DNA from 3 places in the Massilia sp. CMS3.1 genome. Region 1 is predicted to be linked to each of the others. Evidence: predicted binding sites of a transcription regulator. Region 1 holds the regulator's gene; each other region holds the start of a gene.
The links. Region 1 encodes sigma-54, which starts transcription at its own class of promoters, with help from an activator protein. Its sites were predicted from a motif close to TGGCANGNAANCTGCTTT; they were not measured.

Region 1 (5,078 bases):
GCGGATGCGCGTGCTCCGGCCACACCGGCGCGAAGAAGTGTTCCACCATCTCCGGCGTTACCTCGCCCAGCGTCGGTGGATTCCACTGCGGCGCATTGTCCTTGTCGATCACCAGCGCGCGCACGCCTTCGAGCACTTCGCCGTGCTCGAAATTGCGGCGCACCAGCGAGCGCTCCATGCGCAGGCAATCGGCCACGTTCATCGATGCGCCGCGCAGCAGCATCTCGCGCGTCACGCACATCATCAAGGGTGAGCGCTGGCGCATCGCAACCAATGCCTTTTGCGCGAAGGGATTGTCGTCGCCTTCCAGCGAGGCCATGATCGCGGCCACCGAAGCGGCGCCGAAGTGAAGGTCGATCGCGGCGCGCTGCGCTTTCAATGGACTGTCGCCGGCATCCGCAGCGAAACGCGCACCGAGCGCGCGGATGGCGCCTGCCAGCTGCGCGCCCGGCGTGTTCCCGATCAGGGCGTTCAGTTCGCCCAACTGCGCACCCGGCACGAACACGTCGGCCAGTCCGACATACAAGGCGTCGGCCGCACCCATCGTCAAGCCCGTCAGGCCCAGGTAATTGCCCAGCTGACCCGGCGCGTGCGACAGGAAATGGCTGCCGCCGACATCCGGGAACAAGCCGATGTTCACTTCCGGCATGGCCATTTTGGTGCGCTCGGTGACGATGCGCAGGCCGCTCTCGGGACCTCCCTGGGCGATGCCCATGCCGCCGCCCATCACCACGCCATCCATGATCGAGATATACGGTTTCCGATAGAAGTAGATGAGGTGGTTCAGCGCGTATTCTTCGGTGAAAAAATCTTCCAGCAGCGCGCTGCCCCCTGGCGGGGTGGCGTGGCCGGCTTCATGGAAGAAGCGGATGTCGCCGCCGGCGCACAGTGCTTTTTCGCTGCTGCTGGTGAGCACGACCGCGGCGACCGATGCATCGTCGCGCCAGGCCAGCAGGATGGCGGTGAGGCGCCGCACCATCGCCAGCGAGAGAGAATTCAAGGTCTTCGGACGGTCGAGCGTAATCACGCCGGTGCCGTTGGCAACGCGGGTCAGGACATGGTCGGTCATGGTGGTCGGCTTACGGAAAAACATGCATTTTACCGAAGCGCGTGCGTCGCGGGTGCATGCGCCCACGCCCAATTGAAAAGGGCGCCTTTCGGCGCCCTCGTTCAGACGGTGCTCAGTGCTGATCAGAACGCAGCAGTGGCCTCTCCGCCTTCAGGACGGCGCTTGAGCGCCTCGTGACCATGGTCTTTCAGTATCGATTTGTACTTCATCACCTGGCGATCCAGCCTGTCCATCAACAGGTCGATCGCGGCATACAAGTCGTGCGCCACACTCTCCACGTGCACCATCTTGCCGGACAGGCGCAAGTTGATCTCGGCCTTTTGCCGTTTGTCTTTTTCAGTGAGATTGTCGATCGCGAGGATCACGTGGGAATCGATGACTTGATCGAAATGGCGGGTGATGCGTTCGAGCTTGTTCTGTACGTATTCACGGATGGCGGGGGTGACGTCGAGGTGGTGGCCACTGATGGTGAGATTCATACACACTCCTTAGATAAATGCGCGGACTCCGCTACCGCGCCTGGGACGCGTGGGTGCCGCTGTTACAAGGATTTGCGGAGACTGACGGGAGGAATCTTGAGTGCCTCGCGGTATTTTGCAACCGTGCGGCGCGCAATGACCATACCTTGTTCACCGAGCATTTCCGCGATCTTGCTATCGGATAATGGGTTCTTTGGGTCTTCTGCTCCTGTCAGCTGCGCAATAAGCGCCCGTATCGCCGTTGACGATGCTTCGCCCCCCGCTTCGGTGGCGACGTGGCTTCCGAAAAAATACTTCAGCTCAAACATGCCGTGCGGGGTCAGCATGAATTTTTGAGTTGTTACACGAGAAATGGTGCTCTCGTGCAGACCTAGTGTATCAGCTATCTCGCGAAGCACAAGGGGACGCATGGCAACCGCGCCATGGCTAAAAAAGTTGCGCTGGCGTTCCACAATTGCCTGCGAAACACGCAGGATCGTGTCGAAGCGCTGGCGCATATTTTTAATCAACCACTTCGCTTCCTGCAGCTGCGCGCCCATTTGCCCTTCGCCTTTTCCCTGCTTGAGCAAGGTGGCGTAGACGTTGTTGACGCGCAGGCGCGGCATCACTTCGTTGTTCAGCGTGACGGCCCAGCCGCCCTTCGATTTGCGGACAATAACGTCCGGAACGACGTAATCCGACACGCTCGACGCGAACGCCGCGCCGGGGTGCGGATTGCACTGGCGGATCACGGCTTGCGCTTCGCGCAGGTCTTCGTCGTCGCAGTCGAGCGCTTTTTTCAGCTTGGTGAATTCGCGCTGCGCGAACCAGGTCAGATAACCCTCGACGATTTTCAAGGCCATGCGTCGCGTCACCAGCGGCACGCCGCGCATGCTGCGGATCTGCAGCGCCAGGCACTCGGCCGCGCTGCGCGCACCGACGCCGGTCGGATCGAGGCTTTGCACCAGCGCCAGCGCGCAGCGCAATTCATCCATCTCGATGTCCAGCTCGTCCGGCAAGCGCGCGTGGATCTCATCCAACTGCTCTTCGAGGTAGCCGTTGTCGTCGATCGCGTCGATCACCAGTTCGGCCAGTACGCGGTCGCGGTCCGTCACGCCCGTCACCCGCACCTGTTCCGTCAGGTGCTCGCGCAGCGTCACGCCGATGGCGCCGAGCTGCGGACGGCCATCGTCGTCGCCGTCGCCGCCCGAGCTGCGCCCGAGCTCACCCCAGTCGCCGTCGGTCTCTCCGCGCTCGACCTCGGCGCCGCCTTCCCCATCGGCCGATTCCGGGGCCGGCGCGCCCTCCTCGGCACCCGGGGCCGGCGCCTCGGCTTGTGGCGGCGAATCGTTGATCGCACCGTCGGCCAGCAGGCGCACCGAATGGTCGAGCGGATCGTCGAGCCGCTCGAGCAGCGGATTATCGGACAGGATTTGCTCGAGCTCCTGGTGCAGTTCGAGCGTGGACAGCTGCAACAGCCGGATCGACTGCTGAAGCTGCGGCGTGAGCGCCAGGTGCTGCGAAGTCCGGAGTTGCAGGGATTGTTTCATGGCGCCGTTTCAATCCTACATTCTGAAATGTTCGCCCAGGTAGACGCGTCGTACCGACTCGTCGGCGATGATGTCGTCGGGACGTCCCGACGCCAGCACCGCGCCCTGGTTGATGATGTAGGCGCGGTCGCAGATGCCGAGCGTCTCGCGCACATTGTGGTCCGTGATCAAGACGCCGATGCCGCGCTCCTTCAGGAAGCGCACGATGCGCTGGATCTCGATCACCGCGATCGGATCGACGCCGGCAAAGGGCTCGTCGAGCAGCACGAAGCGCGGGTTGGTGGCCAGCGCGCGTGCGATCTCGACGCGGCGCCGTTCGCCGCCCGACAGTGAGAGCGCCGGATTCTCGCGCAGCTTCTCGATTTGAAGTTCGCCTAACAGGGAGTCCAGGCGGGTGTTGATGGCGTCTTTCGTGAGCGCCTTGCCATTGTCGTCGCGCTGCAGTTCGAGCACGGCGCGGATATTGTCTTCCACCGTCAGCTTGCGAAACACCGACGCTTCCTGCGGCAGGTAGGACAGGCCCATCACCGCGCGCCGGTGGATCGGCAGGCTCGAGATGTCGGCGCCGTTGATCTCGATGGTGCCGGCGTCCGACGGCACCAGGCCCACGATCATGTAGAACGAGGTGGTCTTGCCGGCGCCGTTCGGGCCCAGCAGGCCGACGACTTCGCCGCAGCCCACCTCGAGCGAGACGTCGCGCACGACCAGGCGCTTGCCGTAGCTTTTCTGCAGTCCCCGCACGACCAGGGTGCTGCGGCTGTCGGGCATATCCTTCATCATCATGGCTTTCCCGGCGCCGGTGCGGGCGCGGCCCCAGGCGCCGCGCGGCGCGGCGCGATGATCAGGGTGCCGCGTCCGCCGCCAACACGGCTTTCGCCGCTGACGTCGTTACGTACGGTCGCCACTTCGCGCCGGCTGTCGTAGGAGATGTAGGCGCCATCGAGTTCGTTCGTCAGGCGTCCGTTTTCGAGCTGCTTGACGATCGCCTTCGAAAACAGTTTCACCAGTTCCTGGCGCTCGTCGTATTCGATGCGCTCGGCCTGGCCTTCCATCCACAGGTCGGGACCGCCGTCGCGCTTCTGGCGGAAGGTCGCCACGCGGCCCGGACCCGAGGTCAGCGTCACGCTCATATAGCCTTCCGGGCTTTCCTTGACCAGGGCGCGGTCCGATTTCAGGGTCAATGTGCCGCGTGTGACGATGACATTTCCCGTCAGGATGCGCGTCTGCGTGACTTCGTCGACGTCGAGCGAATCGAAGTTGATGACGGCCTGCTTGAGCGAGTCCGCGCGCTCGGCGGAAGCCGACAGCGAGAGCAGGGAAAGAAAGGCGGCGGCGATCACGTTATGGAAACTGTTTTTCATGGGTGCTCGTTCCTGTTATTGGGGTGGTGCGGCGTTCTGGCGCGGCGGATAGACGATCTGGCCGCGCCCGCCGAGGTGCAGCTTCTGGGTCGGGTTGTCGGCCACCATGCCGATCCCGTTCATCGTTGACGCGCCCAGCGTCATCTGCACCGGCAGCGCCGTCTTGAGGATCTCGTCGTCGGCCAGCACGGTGAGGGCCTCGGTGCGCGCGTGCAGGGCTTCGCTGGTCGGCGTGGCCGGGCGCTTGATGTCGACCTTGCCGATCAACTCGACGCGGTTTTCGCCATGGTAGACCTGGCCCCGTTCGGCGTGCATGGTCATGCGCGGGCGGCCAGGGTCCATGCTCTCGACGATCGGCCTGGATATCTCCGACACGTCGTTCTCGGGATGGTGCGCCAGGCGCGCGCCGGACATCACGTAGCGCGGCGCGCCCTGTTCGGTCATGCGCACGAAACTGAAATTCTCGACGATGTAATCCGGCTCGTTCAGGACGTTGCCGGCGGTGGCGCTGTCATCGGTCTGGATCGCCTGCAGCAGCCAGAAGCTGCCGAAGGCGAAGAAGACAGCCGTCAGCATCAGCGCCAGTGTGCGCCAGCGGTGTGCGGTACGTTTATTCACGTGGGGGCCATGCCTTCACGCC
Region 2 (5,078 bases), on a different contig from region 1:
CCCGGGCGGGACGCCAACGGCGCCGGGGCACGGCGCTCGACCGGCGCCGGAATATAGCCCGGCAAATCAAGCGCCTTGCAGCCACGCTTTCCCGTATCGGTGAACTCGACGCGCCCTTGCGCATCGACGCATTTGTAGACAGTGGTCTGGGCGTGGGCCGCACCATGAATCAGCAGGCCGGCGGCCATTGCCAGGCGGGTCATACTGGTTGTCAGTCGCATCAGTAGAGGCAGCACGTCGAGCGTGCAAGGTGGAGTTGAGCCGAATATACCGCATCCATAAAAAAACGCGGGGAAAGCCACCGGCCCTCCCCGCGTTTGTTACCAGTGCTTACAGCTTTTGATGCCGTAGCGCAACAGGTTGGTTTATGCCGAGTAGTACATGTCGAACTCGAGCGGGTGCGGCGTCATGCGCATGCGCTGCACTTCCTGCATTTTCAGTTCCAGGTAAGCGTCGATCATGCTGTCGCTGAACACGCCGCCGCGGGTCAGGAACTCGCGGTCCTTGTCCAGCGCCTCGAGGGCTTCTTCGAGCGAAGCGCAGACGGTCGGGATCAGCTTGTCCTCTTCCGGCGGCAGGTGGTACAGGTCCTTCGAGGCCGCTTCGCCCGGATGGATCTTGTTCTGGATGCCGTCCAGGCCGGCCATCAGCAGCGCCGAGAAGCACAGGTAGACGTTGGCCAGCGGGTCCGGGAAGCGCACTTCGATGCGGCGGCCCTTCGGGTTGGCCACGTGCGGGATGCGGATCGAGGCCGAGCGGTTCTTGGCCGAATAGGCCAGCTTGACCGGCGCTTCGTAGCCCGGCACCAGGCGCTTGTACGAATTGGTGCCAGGGTTGGTGATCGCGTTCAGGGCCTTGGCGTGCTTGATGATGCCGCCGATGTAGAACAGCGCCGTGTCCGACAGGCCGGCATAGCCGTCGCCCGCGAACAGGTTCTTGCCGTCTTTCCAGATCGACTGGTGCACGTGCATGCCCGAGCCGTTGTCGCCGTTGATCGGCTTGGGCATGAAGGTCGCGGTCTTGCCATAGCTGTGGGCAACGTTCCAGACCACGTACTTCATGTTCTGGGTCCAGTCGGCGCGCTCGACCAGGGTCGAGAAGCGGGTGCCGATTTCGTTCTGGCCGGCGCCTGCCACTTCGTGGTGGTGCACTTCGACCGGGATGCCGAGCGATTCGAGGATCAGGCACATTTCCGAGCGCATGTCCTGGAAGCTGTCGACCGGAGGCACAGGGAAGTAACCGCCCTTGACCGCGGGACGGTGACCGCTGTTGCCGCCTTCGAACTTGCCGTCGGTCGACCACGAAGCTTCTTCCGATTCGATTTTCACGAAGCAGCCCGACATGTCGACTTTCCAACGGATCGAATCGAAAATGAAGAATTCAGGTTCAGGACCGAAGAAGGCGGTGTCGCCCAGGCCGGTCGACTTCAGGTAGGCTTCGGCGCGCTTGGCGATCGAGCGTGGATCGCGGTCGTAGCCCTTGCCGTCCGACGGCTCGATCACGTCGCACTGCATGAACATCGTCGTCTCTTCCATGAACGGGTCGATGTTGGCGGTGTTCGGGTCCGGCATCAGGAGCATGTCCGATGCTTCGATGCCCTTCCAGCCGGCGATCGACGAACCGTCGAAGGCGTGGCCCGACTCGAACTTGTCGAGGTCGAAGTGCGACACAGGAACGGTAACGTGCTGCTCTTTACCGCGGGTATCCGCGAAGCGGAAATCCACGAACTTGACTTCGTTGTCCTTCACCATCTGCATCACATCTGCGGCGGTCTTTGCCATGCGTTTCTCCTCAATGAAATTTGGTGGCGCTGAAAGGCGAGATCGTTTCCGACCGGTCAGCCTCTCTGCGACATGCTTGCAGGAACATATGCAGGAACCATGCCAGCGATTCTTACATGAACAAATGCGTTATCGTTCTTTGGAACGCCGAGAGTTTAACCATAAAATCTTCTTCAACATGCAAATATTCAATGGTGCACGCCAACACAAGATTTGCACCATTATGGTGCAATGCGAGGACCGTGCACTATTTTGATGCAGTGCGCACCGTTTCGGCAAGTGTGCGCCAGCGCGGTGCGAACCACACAAGGACAACGATGAAAACGACCAAAGAAATACTCGACACAGCACGCGAGCGCACTCCTGGCCAGCCCTATGCAGGCGCGGTCACGCTCGATGAAGCATTCATGCTGCTGCAGGCAGCGCCGAACGTGAAACTGATCGATGTACGCACCAACGCCGAGCGCGACTGGGTCGGCCGCGTGGCGGTACCCGAAGGCCAGCATCTGGCCATCGAATGGGCGATGTATCCGGGGGGCCAGCCGAATCCCGAATTCGGCGCGCAACTCGAACAGATCGCCGCCAGGGACGAGATCCTGCTGTTCCTGTGCCGCTCCGGCGTGCGCTCGCGCCACAGCGCGCGCGTGGCGACCGAGCTCGGTTACGCGAATGCCTTCGATATTCTGGAAGGCTTCGAGGGGGACAAGGATGGCGAGGGCCACCGCAAGACAGTCGGCGGCTGGTGCAAGGCGGGCTTGCCGTGGGTTGGCGCTTGACCGTAGGTCCTGATGCCGCCGTCAGCGCGGCAGCACCATCACCTGCACGCCGGAGGCCGACTCCGGCGCGCGGTACACGCGTTGTGTCGCCTTTTTAAAATCTTCCGGCCGCGCCTTGGGGATGTGCATGAACGTCTGCGGATTCAGGTCGACCAGCGGGAACCAGGAACTCTGCACCTGCACCATGATCCGGTGCCCGCGGCGAAATGTATGGTTGACGTCGCCGATGCCGAAGCTGACCGCCTCGACTTTCCCGGGCACGAAGGGCGCGGGCTTTTCGAAACTGTTGCGGAACTTGCCGCGCAGCGGATTGCCGCGCACCAGCTGCTGGTAGCCACCCATCTCGAGCTTTGGCGCGGGAATATCGCTGCCCTTGCGCTCGGCAGGCGTTTCCGGATACGCCGCCGGATACACGTCGATCAGTTTCACCACCCAGTCGGCATCGGTCCCGGTGGTCGAGACGAACAGCTTCGGCGTCACGGGACCGGCAATCGTCAGGTCCTCTTCCAGCACCTCGCTCTGGTAGACCAGAACATCGGGACGCGTCGCCGCGAAGCGCTGGTCCGAGACCATGTATTCCTTCGGCACGCCAACGGCCGGATAGCCGATGAAGGGAACCGGTTTGCGCGGGTCGGCGACGTATTCGTCGTAGGCCGACGTCGACGCGGCCGGCTGCTTCCATTCCAGCTTGCCGTCGGCGCCGAAATACAGCGTGCGCGGCCTGGCCTGCAGCGGCGGCCAGGCCGTATGACTGCGCCAGACATTGCTGCCGGTCTCGAAGGCCGTGACTTCGGCCAGCGCACGCTCGGGCTTGACGCCCTTCAGGTGCTGCTCGAAGAAGGGAAACTGCAGCTCCTTGCGGAAGTACTCCGAGGTCTTGCTGTCAAAATTCACGTGGCCAAGGCGCGCGCCCTCGCCGCGCGCCCAACCGCCATGCACCCATGGCCCCATCACCAGGCCGTTGACGATGCCCGGGTTTTGTTTTTCAATCGCACTGTAGGTGGTGAACGGCCCTTGCGGGTCTTCCGCGTCGAACCAGCCGCCCACCGTCAGCACCGCAGCCTTGATGTTCTTCAGGTGCGGGGCGATGGCGCGCGACTGCCAAAAGGCGTCGTAGGTGTCGTGTTCGACGTTCGGCATGAACAGCGCACGCTGCTCGTCGCTCATGGCCGACACGATGTTCGGCAAGCTCAGGCGTTTGAGGAAGAAGTCGTAGCCATCGGTCGTACCGTAGTCGAAATCGGCACGCGTTTTCGGCAGCGGCGTCGGGTTTGGCGCCTCGGTGAAGGCGGCGTAGAAATCGAAGTTCGCGGCCAGCATGAAGGCGCCGCCATGGTACGAGTCGTCGCCCATGTACAGGTCCGCAATCGGCGCCTGCGGCGAAGCGGCCTTGATCGCCGGGTGCGAATCGATGATGCTGGCCGACGTATAGAAGCCCGGATAGCTGATGCCGAGGATGCCGACCTTGCCGTTGTTGTTCGGGACGTTCTTCAATAGCCAGGCCACGGTGTCGTGCATGTCCTGGCTCTCAATCCCCTCCCCTGGAGCGCGTTGTAGCGGGGCGTGCGGCGTCATTTCCTGCCACTTCCCTTCCGACATGTAGCGCCCGCGCACGTCCTGCTCGACAAAAATGTAGCCCGCATCCTCGAACTCACGCGAGGGACCGATCCGGTTAGGGAACCAGTCGACGCCGTAGCGCAGCTCGCCCTGCGCCTCGACACCGGCGCTGTAAGGCGTGCGCTCCATCAGGAAGGGATAGGCGCGGCTGCCGTCCTTCGGCACATAGACCGTCGTGAACAGCTTGACGCCGTCGCGCATCGGGATGCGGTATTCGTATTTGGTATAGGTTTCGCGCAGGTTAGGCCTGGCGGCGGGCGCATCGGCCGCAGGTTCGGCCGCCGGCGCACCGCCGGGACCGAAGGCAAGCGCGACGCTAAGCGCCAGGAGAGAAAGCGGACGACGAATCATGATTTCCTTCAGCAACGAATGCACGGGGCCGCCAGTGTAATCGTATTCGAAGTGAAATTGCTAATCCGGCAAGCTGGCACCGATGGCAGCCGTCGCCTGCAGGCGCTGGCGCACGATATTGATGTGCCCGCGCAGACCGTACAGGCCATCGGCATAGGCCAGCGGAATCGAGATGTGGTTGACCTGCTCCTCGATCTCGTCCAAACGCCGCAGCAGGTCGGCACGGACGATCTCGCGCTGCGCATCGTCCACAGCTTCCCAGGCCTGCTCCACGGCGCGCAATTCGCCATACCAGCGGTAGACGCGCGAGCGCACCCGCCACACATACAGCGGCGGCACGATCTTCGATAAGGGAATGATCAGCGCGGCCAGCGCCACCACCACGACCCAGAGCCGCTCGAACAAATTCGCTATCCAGAAGCGCATATAGCGCTGCAGCAGCGGCGGGCCGTCGCGGTAGTACTTCGCCGCCTCGTCCGCCACCGGGATTTCGGTGAATTTCGGTGACGGAAACTGGCCCTGTTGCTGGAACCAGCCTGCCCCGCCGTGGATC
Region 3 (5,078 bases), on a different contig from region 1:
GATGCCGTTCGACGCATTGTCGGCAAAGGCGAGCGCGATGGTGCCGGTCGGCGCGATCGAGAGCAGGTGCGAATTGCGGATGCCGTGCACCCGGATTGCTTCGCGCAGGTCCTGCGGCAAACGCGCGACGAACCGACCTGCGAGATAAGGCTCGGCATCGAACAGGGGAAAGCTGCCTTTTTCGCGCGCCAGCTCGACGGACGCGGCATACGCGGCATCGCGCAGGTGCTCGGCGATCTGCGCGGCGAGCAGCCGTCCTTCGGGCGCGTCGTAGCGCAGCCCCAGCATGACAAGCGCGCTGCCCAGGCCCAGGAAACCGAGGCCGATGCGGCGCTTGGCGCGGGCCTCCTCTGCCTGTTGCGGCAGCGGCCATTCCGTCGCATCGAGCACCAGGTCGAGCATGCGCACCGCAACGGCGGCCACTTCGCGCATGCGCTTGAAGTCGAAGCGGGCCTGCTGCGTCAATGGCGCGTCGACGAAGCAGGTGAGATTGAGGGAACCGAGGTCGCAGCAGCCGTAGGCGGGCAGGGGCTGCTCGCCGCAGGGATTGGTGGCGCGCAGCTGCTCGCAATACCAGAGGTTGTTTTCGCCATTCATGCGGTCGATGAACAGCACACCCGGCTCGGCATGGTCATAGGTCGAGGCCATGATGCTGTCCCAGAGCGTGCGGGCCCTTACCTCGCGCCAGACCCACAGGCCATCCTCGCGCTGGTGGGCGCCTCCCTCGATGAATTCCTCACCCGGTTCGGCGCGGTGCACCAGCGCGAAGCCGGCATCGGCTTCCAGCGCATGCATGAAGGCGTCGCTGACGCCGACGGAGATATTGAAATTCGAGAGGCCGCCGCGGTCCTTGGCGGCGATGAAGCGTTCGATGTCGGGATGGTCGATGCGCAGCACGCCCATCTGGGCGCCGCGCCGGGCGCCGGCCGATTCGACCGTGCGGCACGAGGCGTCGAACAGCTCCATGTACGACACCGGACCGGACGCGCGCGAACGGGTGCCGTGCACGACGGCCCCAAACGGGCGGATGGCGCTGAAGTCGTAGCCGACGCCGCCGCCGCGGCGCATCGTTTCGGCCGCTTCTGCCAGGGCCGTATAGATGCCGGGCAGGCCGTCCTCGAACCCGGTGACCGAGTCGCCGACCGGCTGGACGAAACAATTGATGAGGGTGGCCTTCAGTTGGAGACCGGCGGCGGAGTTGATCCGTCCGCCAGGGACGAAGCCATGTTCCATGGCCCGGAAGAAGCGTTCTTCCTGTTCAGCGCGAAGTGCCGGTGCCTCGCGCGCGGCGAGCGCTTTCGCTACGCGCCGGCGCACGTCGGCGACCGTGGTTTCATCGCCTTTCGCATACTTCTCGCGCAGTACGTCGATCGATACCTCTTGTGGAGGCAGGGGCATGCCGGGCAGTTTGTCGTTTGCATTCATGGCTGCCTTCCAAAGGAGTACAGCATGCGGCGATCAGACTTTCGGCGCGGTCTCCGTCAGCCGCGTTTCCAGCTCGGCCACGCGCAGCTCGAGCGCTTCGAGCTTGGCGCGCGTCTTTGCCAGCACCTGGGCCTGGATGTCGAATTCTTCGCGGGTCACGAGGTCGAGCTTGGAAAAGCCCTGGGTCATCATCGCCTTGACGTTGCGCTCGATGTCCTTGGCCGGCGCGCTGTCCATCGCCTGATTGATCTTGCCTTGCAAGTCGTTGAAGAAATTATTCATGTCCATCAGTCCTGGTCGGCGAGGTGGCGCACCACAGTGGTGCGCGATGACCTCGTTTAGTGCGTGAGGGCGGGTCGTGCCCCCGTCCTGCACTTAATTGTGGTGATTACCACCGGATGTGGGGCAGGTGAGCGAAAAATCAAGCACATGCCGTGCCCCCGTGAGCTGGCACGCATTCTGCTACAGGATGGATAAAGCTGCAACGCAGGCTGCCAGAAACACCAACATCCATCCACTCAAGGGGAATCGTCATGAAGAATAAGTTAGCAGGCAATGCAGCAGGGGGAGCAGCAATTCTGGCGCTGGCAATGATGGTCGGCACGGCGGCGCAGGCACAGGAGGCACCCGCGGCCGAACACCAGCTCAGCTACAACGCTGCCCTCACCAGCGAGTATCGTTACCGCGGCCTGTCGCAAACCCGCTTCGATCCGGCCCTGCAGGGCGGCGCCGACTACACCCACAGCCCCAGCGGTTTCTATGTCGGCACCTGGCTCTCGACCATCAAGTGGACGAAGGACCTTGGCGGCGACGGCAACGTCGAAGTCGACCTGTACGCGGGCAAGCGCGGCCAGATCACGGACGCGATCAGCTACGACGTCGGCGGCCTGTACTACTGGTACCCGTCGAACGACCTGAACCCGGATGCGAACACCTTCGAGCTGTACGGCCAGGTCGGCTTCGGTCCGGCCTACCTGAAGTATTCGCACGCGACCACGAACCTGTTCGGCACGACCAACAGCAAGCAGAGCGGCTACCTCGACCTGGGCGCCAACGTGCCGATCGAAGCGGTCGCGGGCCTGGTGCTGAACCTGCACGTCGGCCGCCAGCGCGTGAAAAACAACGGCCAGTTCTCGTACACCGACTACAAGGTCGGCCTGACCAAGGACCTGGGCTTTGCCAGCGTCTCGCTGGCCTGGATCAAGGCGAATACCGAAAGCTATCTCAGCCCGACCGGCCGCAACCTGGGCAAGTCGGCGGCCGTGCTCTCCGTCTCGAAAACCTTCTGAAAGAGGCAATCCGATGAAACTGATTACCGCCATTATCAAGCCCTTCAAGCTCGACGAAGTGCGTGAGGCGCTGTCGGAAATAAACGTGCAGGGCATGACGGTCACCGAAGTCAAGGGCTTCGGCCGCCAGAAGGGCCACACCGAGCTCTACCGTGGAGCCGAGTACGTGGTCGACTTCCTCCCGAAAATCAAGATCGAAGCGGCCGTCGACGACGCCGTCGTCGACCAGGTCATCGACGCCATCCAAAGCGCCGCGCGCACCGGCAAGATTGGCGACGGCAAAATCTTCGTGTCCGACCTCAACCAGGTCATCCGTATCCGTACCGGCGAGACCGGCAACGACGCACTGTAAGGGGATTTCCAAATGAATCGAACCATGACAAAAATCCTGGGGGCCGCGCTGGCACTCGGCCTGGCTTTACCGGCCGCCGCCGCCCCGTCCATCAACAAGGGCGACACCGCCTGGATGTTCGTCGCCACACTGCTCGTGATCATGATGGCGATCCCGGGACTGGCGCTGTTCTACGGCGGCCTGGTGCGCGCCAAGAACATGCTGTCGGTACTGCTGCAGGTCTTCATGGTGTTCTCGGTGATCATCGTGCTGTGGTGCGTGTACGGCTATTCGCTCGCCTTCACCGGCGGCAGCCCCTTCATCGGCGGCTTTGATCGCGCCTTTTTGAACGGCATCTACGATCCGGCCGCGGGCGTGTTCAGCATGGCAGCCACCTTCAGCAAGGAAACGATGATCCCCGAGTTCATCTTCGTCGCCTTCCAGGGCACCTTTGCCGCCATCACCTGCGCCCTGATCGTCGGCGCCTTTGCCGAGCGCGCGCGCTTCGCCGCGGTGCTCGCCTTCGTGGTGCTGTGGTTCACCTTCGGCTACATCCCGGTCGCGCACATGGTCTGGTTCTGGGCCGGTCCCGACGCGATCACCGATGCGGCCACGCTGGCCAGCGTCACCGCCGACGCCGGCTGGCTGTGGCAAAAGGGCGCGCTCGACTTCGCGGGCGGCACCGTGGTGCACATCAACGCGGCAGTGGCCGGCCTGGTCGGCGCCTATGTGATCGGCAAACGCGTCGGCTACGGCCGCGAATCGATGGCGCCGCACTCGCTGACGATGACCATGATCGGCGCCTCGCTGCTGTGGGTTGGCTGGTTCGGCTTCAATGCCGGTTCGGCACTCGAAGCAGGCGACGTCGCAGCGCTGGCTTTCATCAATACCCTGCTTGCCACCGCCGCTTCCACCGTCGCCTGGACCATGGGCGAGTGGATGACCAAGGGTAAGCCGTCCATGCTGGGCGCCGCCTCGGGTGCCGTTTCCGGCCTGGTGGCCATTACGCCGGCTTGCGGCTTCGTCGGCCCGATGGGCGCGCTGGTGATCGGCCTGGTCGGCGGCATCGTCTGCCTGTGGGGCGTGAATGGCTTGAAGCGACTGCTGCGCGTCGACGATTCGCTCGACGTGTTCGGCGTGCACGGTGTCGGCGGCATCGTCGGCGCACTGCTGACCGGTGTGTTCGCCTCGCCACAGCTGGGCGGGCAGGGTATCTGGGATTACGTCACGAACAAGGGATCGACCGATGTATATTCGATCGGCCACCAAGTCTGGGTGCAGGCCCAGGCGGTGGGCGTGACCATCGTCTGGTCGGCGCTCGTGGCCTTCATCGCGTTCAAACTGGTGGACCTGGTGATCGGACTGCGCGTGCCGGAAGAGCAGGAACGCGAGGGATTGGATATTACCAGCCACGGCGAATCGGCGTACCATTCGTAGCAACCGCGACCCGATCTGCATGAAAGGCGCCCTGCGGGGCGCTTTTTGTTTTGGAGCGCCTTTAAAATAGCGGCTGTTGCCCCAAGATAAGGGCATTCATTGCCAAGAAGTCAATAAGGACGCCCACTTTCATGGTTCCGCACCTCGCTACCGCCCTGACCGGCCCGCTGCTCGATTTAGAAAAGAAGATCCTCGATGCCACCCCGGCCATCGAGCGCTGGTTCCGCCTCGAGTGGCAGGAGCATACGCCGCCGTTCTATTGCTCGGTCGACCTGCGCAATGCCGGCTATAAACTGGCGCCGGTCGATACCAACCTGTTCCCGGGTGGCTTCAACAACCTCGCCAGCGAAATGCTGCCGCTGACGGTGCAGGCGGCCATGGCAGCGATCGACAAATATTGTCCGGACGCGCGCAACCTGCTCCTGATTCCGGAAACGCAGGCACAGACGCGCAATCCGTATTACCTGCAAAACGTCGCGCGCCTGATGCAGATCTTCCGCCAGACCGGCCTGCACGTGCGCCTGGGTTCGCTGTCGCCGGACGTTACCCAGCCGACCCCGCTGGCGCTGCCGGACGGGAACATGCTGGTGGTCGAA

Region 2: glnA (type I glutamate--ammonia ligase) is a predicted target of sigma-54. The motif match lies at 1,869-1,886, and genes of this name have one in related genera.
Region 3: ACHAC9_RS18865 (TorF family putative porin) is a predicted target of sigma-54. The motif match lies at 1,874-1,891, and genes of this name have one in related genera.

The regions. Positions count from the first base shown of each region.
Region 1 is NZ_JBIMES010000008.1:84,463-89,540, reverse strand. It holds gene ACHAC9_RS14495 (enoyl-CoA hydratase/isomerase family protein) at 1-1,069, opposite strand, end outside; gene hpf (ribosome hibernation-promoting factor, HPF/YfiA family) at 1,192-1,548, opposite strand; gene ACHAC9_RS14485 (RNA polymerase factor sigma-54) at 1,611-3,077, opposite strand; gene lptB (LPS export ABC transporter ATP-binding protein) at 3,093-3,860, opposite strand; gene lptA (lipopolysaccharide transport periplasmic protein LptA) at 3,857-4,438, opposite strand; gene lptC (LPS export ABC transporter periplasmic protein LptC) at 4,454-5,056, opposite strand.
Region 2 is NZ_JBIMES010000004.1:172,093-177,170, forward strand. It holds gene ACHAC9_RS08535 (DUF4124 domain-containing protein) at 1-203, opposite strand, end outside; gene glnA (type I glutamate--ammonia ligase) at 366-1,781, opposite strand; gene ACHAC9_RS08545 (rhodanese-like domain-containing protein) at 2,099-2,557, shown strand; gene ACHAC9_RS08550 (CocE/NonD family hydrolase) at 2,579-4,525, opposite strand; gene ACHAC9_RS08555 (TAXI family TRAP transporter solute-binding subunit) at 4,586-5,078, opposite strand, start outside.
Region 3 is NZ_JBIMES010000012.1:133,760-138,837, reverse strand. It holds gene ACHAC9_RS18875 (adenosylcobalamin-dependent ribonucleoside-diphosphate reductase) at 1-1,425, opposite strand, end outside; gene ACHAC9_RS18870 (accessory factor UbiK family protein) at 1,459-1,713, opposite strand; gene ACHAC9_RS18865 (TorF family putative porin) at 1,959-2,714, shown strand; gene glnK (P-II family nitrogen regulator) at 2,728-3,066, shown strand; gene amt (ammonium transporter) at 3,079-4,482, shown strand; gene gshA (glutamate--cysteine ligase) at 4,614-5,078, shown strand, end outside.